Regions from separate parts of the Mesorhizobium sp. M1A.F.Ca.IN.020.03.2.1 genome, predicted to be linked through region 1. Evidence: riboswitches for the same ligand, from Rfam matches in the RefSeq annotation. Region 1 holds a riboswitch; the other holds the start of a gene.
What was found. A riboswitch is a leader RNA that binds a small molecule or an ion and turns the genes downstream of it on or off. The one in region 1 is predicted to bind cobalamin.
Positions count from the first base shown of each region.

Region 2: linked by a shared signal. The riboswitch ahead of EOA79_RS18920 (CbtB domain-containing protein) and the one ahead of bluB (5,6-dimethylbenzimidazole synthase) in region 1 are both predicted to bind cobalamin.

Region 1 covers NZ_RZSV01000018.1:20,186-23,579, reverse strand. Annotated here, with positions in the region: gene EOA79_RS05325 (aminotransferase class V-fold PLP-dependent enzyme) at 1-87, opposite strand, end outside; gene bluB (5,6-dimethylbenzimidazole synthase) at 435-1,166, opposite strand; cobalamin riboswitch at 1,209-1,387, opposite strand; gene EOA79_RS05315 (histone deacetylase family protein) at 1,502-2,428, shown strand; gene EOA79_RS05310 (exodeoxyribonuclease VII small subunit) at 2,432-2,683, shown strand; gene EOA79_RS05305 (DUF2277 domain-containing protein) at 2,875-3,141, shown strand; gene EOA79_RS05300 (pirin family protein) at 3,150-3,394, shown strand, end outside.
Region 2 covers NZ_RZSV01000118.1:8,588-11,981, forward strand. Annotated here, with positions in the region: gene cobU (bifunctional adenosylcobinamide kinase/adenosylcobinamide-phosphate guanylyltransferase) at 1-195, opposite strand, end outside; gene EOA79_RS18915 (CbtA family protein) at 188-985, opposite strand; gene EOA79_RS18920 (CbtB domain-containing protein) at 1,001-1,180, opposite strand; cobalamin riboswitch at 1,217-1,415, opposite strand; gene EOA79_RS18925 (gamma-glutamylcyclotransferase) at 1,486-2,172, opposite strand; gene EOA79_RS18930 (aromatic ring-hydroxylating dioxygenase subunit alpha) at 2,314-3,394, shown strand, end outside.

The DNA of each region.
Region 1 (3,394 bases):
TTCTTGCGGCGGGTATTTTGCGCGGATGCGCTCCCATTCCGCTTCGTCCTCATGTTCGGCGGACCGATCTATTGCAAAAAAATTCATGGGAACGCGCCGGGTCTCATCTATGGCCCGACAATAAGCGCCGTAGCCCAGCTCAATCTGCCTATTCACATGAGAAGACAGAATTTAATTGCGAACGCCGGTGAATTCGCGAGACGTTGAAGCCCGAGAACGACATCGCTTGGCACAGGGTTAGCCGTGAGGAAGCGAGTGCGGAGATCCGGCCCAATCACGCCAAGAAGAACCGTCACGTTGTCAAGCGATGCGCGAACAATCCCCGGTTTCTGAGAGCGGGCAACGACGGTCAGGCCTGCCAATGCGCCATTGCGCAAACGCGAAGCGCGATGGCGCGTTGCGGTTGGTGCGGGTCTATGGAACGCCGAGCGGTTCTAAGGCTTCAATCGTTCTCCGAGACGAGCGATCGCCGATTTGAGCGGCGCCTCGCCGGCGCCGCAAAAGGTCTCGCTCATCACCAGCTCGGGCAGCGGCAGGCGCTTGCCCCAGCCATGCGCTTCGAGGTCGGGCCTTGGCGCGAATTCCGAGACGCGGCCGACGCAGAGATAGGCGATCGGCGTGACGTGCTCGGGGATCGACAGCAGTCGCTTCAGCGCTTCGGGCTCGATGATGCTCACCCAGCCAACCCCGACGCCTTCCGCCCGCGCCGCGAGCCAGAAATTCTGCACCGCGCAGACGGTGCTGTAGAGGTCCATCTCCGGATTGTGCCAGCGCCCGAGCGGCGAGTTCTTCGAGCGCTGGCGGTCGCAGGTGATGCAGAGGTTGAGCGCGCTTTCGCAGATGCCCTCGAGCTTCAGCTTGCGGTAGAGCGCCCGCCGCTCCACCTCGATCGCCGGCAGTTCCTGTTCGCGCGCGGCGAGGAAAAGGTCGCGCACCTGCCGCCGCCTTGTGGCGTCCCGGATGATGATGAAGTTCCAGGGCTGCATGTAGCCGACCGACGGCGCGTGGTGTGCCGCGGTGAGCAGCCGCGCCAAAACGCCGTCGTCGAGATCGTCGGTAAGGAAATGGCTGCGCACGTCGCGCCGGGTGAACATGGCCCGGTAGACGGCGTCGCGCGCCAATTGGTCAAAGTCATCGCCGCCGGCGGCGGCTGTTCGTGCCTGCATCGCTTGTCCCCTTGCGATAAGCAGTCCTCCGCCTGACCATGCGGATGACCATGTCTGCCGGGCCGGTCTTCTGGCTCGGGATCGACCCGCATCCGGCGCCTTCCCGTCTGGGACAGTGGCGTTTGCCGGCGCGGTCCCCCTCACAGCGTTGGGCACGCCACGGATTTCAACCGTGTTCCCGATTCTCCCGCGTTGCGGGCACCAGGCAGCGACGCGACCTTATCGCGAAGCCGAGGCCGGGCCAATGCCGCCAGCGACACGATTGGGCGCGATTTCCCCAATCATTCGGCGCTGAAACATGGCTATCCGTGCGACAGGTGCCTAGATTAGGCGCCATGACCACTCGTCTTTACACTCATCCGGTATTCCTGGAACACCTCACGCCGCCCGGCCACCCCGAGCGGCCCGACCGTTTGCGCGCCATCGAGCGCGTGCTCGACGACGAGGCTTTTTCGGCCCTCGACCGCGTCGAGGCGCCGGAAGGCGACGAGGCGACTATCCTTTACGCGCATCCGGAGGATTTCGTCGGCCGTGTCCGCGCTGCGATTCCCGAGACGGGGATCGTCTCGATCGATGCCGACACCAGCGCCAGCCCGAAAAGCTGGCAGGCCGCGGTGACGGCGATCGGCGCGGCGAACGCCGCCGTCGACGATGTGTTCGAGGGCCGTGCCGCCAATGTCTTCGTTGCCGCGCGTCCGCCCGGCCATCACGCCGAAAAAGCGACCGCGATGGGCTTTTGCCTGTTCAACACCGCGGCGATCGCCGCCCGTTATGCGCAGGAGAAGCATCTGGCCGAGCGCGTCGCCATCGTCGATTGGGATGTGCATCACGGCAACGGCACGCAGGACATTTTCTGGGACGATCCGTCGGTGCTCTATTGCTCGACCCACCAGATGCCGCTTTATCCGGGCACCGGTGCCAAGAGCGAGACCGGCGCCGGCAACATCGTCAACGCGCCGCTTGCGCCGAGCACCGGCAGCGACACGTTCCGCGACGCCTTCCTGTCGCGCGTGCTGCCGTCGATCGACGCCTTCCAGCCGGATCTGATCATCATTTCCGCCGGTTTCGATGCGCACCATCGCGATCCGCTGGCCGCGATCAACCTGACCGAGGATGATTTCGACTGGGCGACCGGCCAGCTGATGGAGCGCGCCGGGCGCCACAGCGGCAACCGGCTCGTCAGCCTGCTGGAGGGCGGTTACGATCTGCAAGGATTGGCATTTTCGGTCGCCGCCCATGTCGGGCGGCTGATGAAGGGATGAATGATGGCTGATGAAGCTAACCAAGACGTCAAGGCGATGAGCTTCGAACAGGCGCTCGACGCGCTGGAGAAGATCGTCGATGATCTGGAGCGCGGCGACGTTCCGCTCGACCAGTCGATCAAGATCTACGAGCGCGGCGAGGCGCTGAAGGCTCATTGCGACCGCTTGCTCAAGGCCGCCGAGGACAAGGTCGAGAAGATCAGGCTCTCGCGCGACGGCAAGCCGGTTGGAACGGAGCCGCTCGACGCCGAGTGAGGTGTATTGATATTCAGGTGAGGCCGCCTGCAAACGCGGCTTTCTGCGGTTCCGGTGCTCACGTCCTTCAAGTACGCTCCGGTCCGGTTCTCGGAACCCGCCATTTTCGGCTCGGTCTGACCTGAATCTCAACACACCTCGGTGCACAATGTCAGACCGGTTCGGGCAGAAAGCAGGTAAGGAGTTAAAGCATGTGCCGAAACATCAAGACCCTGTTCAACTTCGATCCGCCGGCGACCGACGACGAGGTCCATGACGCGGCGCTGCAGTTCGTTCGCAAGCTGAGCGGCGCGACCAAGCCGTCCAAGCGCAACGAGCATGCCTTCAACCACGCCGTCGAGGCGATCGCCGCCGCCGCGCGCGAGCTGCTTGACAGCCTCGAAACCACCCAGCATCCGCGCAACCGCGAGGAAGAGGCCGCCAAGGCGAAGGCCCGATCCGCGCTCCGCTTCGCCTGACGCCGGTCATGAGCTTCTTTCCGGGCAACGATCCTGAGGCCGGCGACGCCTTCGCCTGCGACCAGATCGAGTTGATGGTCATTCCGAACGCCAAGGACATTGGCGGCTTCGAGGTTCGCCGCGCCTTGCCGACGGCGAAGCGCAGGCTGGTCGGTCCGTTCATCTTCTTCGACCGCATGGGTCCGGCCATCCTGCGCGCCGGCCATGCGATCGACGTGCGCCCGCATCCGCATATCGGGCTTTCCACCGTCAC
Region 2 (3,394 bases), on a different contig from region 1:
GGTGACCCAGCCTTTGCCGCGGCGCGAGCGATGCAGCGCGATGCGCTCGCGCATCTCCTCGTCATAGGCCTGCGCGGTGGCGATATAGGCCCAAGGCGACGGGCTTGCCGCCACCAGGCACTCGGCATGCGCGCTCTTGCCGGAGCGCGCACCGCCGATGATGAAGGTCAGATGGCCCTCCGCGCGATCAGGCAAAGCTGTCGCGCAGGCTGGTCGACGTACCGGTGAAGCGGCCGCGCACCACACCGACGGCCGCACCGAGCACCAGCCAGAAGACCAGATCGGTGAGGGTCACCGCCACCACGAACTGATGGTGCAGCCCCTCGGGAATCGCCGTCTCGAAGCTGACGGGCTGCGGCGCGCCGACTACGTGCGGAGCGACGATCAGCACGACCGCCAGAATTGCCAAGGGCAGCGACTTGCGAAAGGCGATCAATCCAAGGCCGACCGCGGTTGCGGCCACCGTCGAAATCCACCAGATCTGGCGCGGCAGAAGTTCCGCCGCCGGCATGGCCGGCAGTTCCGGCGGCAGGCCGAGGCCGGGCGCGAGCGTGAAAACCGCAAAGCCGGCAAGGCCCCAGAACACGCCCTGGCGCCAGCTGCCGATGCCACCGGCGAATTCCGAGACCGCGACCAGGATCAGCGCGAAGCCGATGCCGGTGACGATGTTTGCGACAACGTTGAAGGCGAAGCGCTCGAAGCCGTCGGCCGGAGCCCAGCCCTCGTCCTCGGTCGGAGCCGCCGCTTCCGTCGACGCAGGAGCGGCGCTGCTCATCGCATTGCCCGCCGGTTCGGCCGAGCTCATGGCAGCGCTAGTTCCAGTGTTGGCGGCATGGTCGTGGTGATGACCGCCGCCCGCCTTTTCATAGACTTCCGCTTTGAGGATCAGCGGCACGGTCGCATAGGCCTGCATGCAGGCAAGCGCGATGCCCGCCACGAGCCCTGCGATCGCCGCGACGAACACGACGTTGCGAAACAGATTCATGATATCGGGCCTTCGTCAGTGGCAGGGAAAAGCCATCGAGTGACGATAGTCGTGGGCAGCGTTGTGGACCGCATCGATGTGCGAGAAGCCGACAAAACCGACGACGAAAATGCCGAGCAGCGCGGCGAGAGCCAGCTGCATGATGCGCGACTGCGAGGAGACGGAGGCGCCGAGGGCGACGGAAGCGGTATTCATGTCTTGTCCTTTCGCCCTCCACCCGAGGGCATCGAAGTCAACTTTCCTGTCGCCGGCAGGTCTCCTGGCTCGCGGATTCGCACCCTTCCCCACCTTCCCGAGGACAAACCTCAGTGGTCTATGGAGAGGACTACCGCACACAGTTGCGGGGGCAGCCACGGCTTAGGGCAAAGACTCCACCCTCACCGCATTCCCTCTTGGCTCCAAAAACGGAACCGACGACGCCAGCGACTATAGGCAGAATCGTCGCGACCGGCAAACCAAATTCCGTCACGCCGCAGCGTGATTGCGGCACCGGTTTCGGACTAAGATCCGGCGATCCGCTCGGCGACGAGCTTCTGCAATCGCCACAAATGGCGGTCGTGAATACCGCGCTGTTCGAGGTTCTTCACCGTGTTGTAGAGATAGTCGGCGCCTGAACCCCAGTGGCCGCACGAGGTCGCCAGCCTTTCGACCACCTCGTCTTCGTTGAGTGGGCCGGCATAGGTCGTGCCTTTGCGATTGATGACGAAGGCAAGCGCTCTCAACGGCCCCTTGTCGGTTGCGAGTTGCAGCAGGCGCGGCCGGTAGCTGGTCGGCTTCAGCGTCATCTCGCGGCGAAAAAGCCTGTCCAGCGCCTGCCGGCGGTCACCACCGTTCAGGCGGAAAGCAACGCCCTTGCATTGGCCGCCACGATCCAGCGCCATCATCAGGCCGGGGCTTTGCTTGGTGCCGCGCCAGCGCGTCATCTTCATGCAGAAGGAGCGATGCCAGCCGCGAGCCACGGCGACGCGCTCCTCAAAATGCTCGATTTCCGGTTTCCAGATCAGCGAGCCGTAGCCGAACAGCCAGAGAGGCTCGGTTGCAGGTAGCTCGGCCTCGAATGCATCCAGCATGGCTTCATAGTCGCTGTCCACGAGATGCTCGGCATCCGGGTCGGGCCCCGGGTCATCGACCGCGCGAAAACAGCGGGCGACCAGTTCCACGGTCAGCGACATCGTTCTTGCAGGCATACTTTGCAATCCTGGGCAGCCGGCGAAACCGCAGGCGATTACGAAGTGACCTTAAGGGCAGCACCCGGAAGCGACAATGGCCGCGCAATTGACAACGGTCCTGCCCGGGTGTCGGCTGTCATCAGCCAAGGGGAGCCGCTCATGCAGCCAAATCCTAGCGAACACAGCCGCTACAATGGCCTCACCAGCCTCGAGCCGACGTTGCCTGCAAGCGCCTATCGGGAAGCCGACGCTTACCGGCTCGATCTCGAAGCGATCTGGTATCGGAGCTGGCTCATGGTTTGCCGCGAAGCCGATCTCGCGGAACCTCTTGCCTTTCGAACCGCGCGTATCGGCTCGCAGGAGGTCGTCGTGCTGCGCGACGAGGCCGGGAGCTTGCGCGCCTTCCACAACACCTGCCGGCATCGCGGCTCGCAGCTCTGCCTGGAAAGCGAAGGGCGGCTGAAGGCAAGGCTGCTCACCTGCCCCTACCACGCCTGGTCCTATTCGCTGCGCGGCGATCTCGTCCGTGTCCCATCGAAATCGCTGCCCGAAGGCTTCGACAAGGAAAATTATCCGCTCTACCGGGTGGCGCTGTCAGTGTGGCGCGGCTTCGTCTTCATCAATCTCGCAGAGGATCCCGATGGCTCGGGGGAAGCCTCCTTCGACTCCGCCTCCCGCGATCTTTCGAACTGGCCGCTGGAGACGCTCGTCCCCGGGCACCGGCTCACCAAGGTGATGAACTGCAACTGGAAAATCTTCTGGGAGAACTTCAACGAATGCCTGCATTGCCCGGGCGTGCACAAGGACCTGTCGCGGCTGGTGCCGATCTATGGGCGCGGCCTGATGGCGAGGCATGACGATCCGGAATGGGCGCGCTATGCGGATAATGATGCTCCGGAGTTTTCCGGCGGCCTACGCGCCGGCGCCGAGACCTGGTCGCGCGACGGACGCGTCCATGGGCCGGTCTTTGCCGGGCTGACGCCGGCCGAGCGAGCCGCCGGCCAGACCTACGCTACCTCGCTGCCCTCGATGTTCGTCGTCGGCCATGTCGACTATGTCCGCACGGTGCGTCTCGCCCCGCTCGGGCCGGAGCAGACGGAACTCACCGCCGAATGGCTGTTCGCGCCCGATGCCCTGGCACAAACCGATATCGACAACATCGTCGCCTTCGGCGCGCAGGTGCTGGAGGAGGACGCCGCGATCTGCGAGATCAACCAGAAGGGCATGCACTCGATCCGCC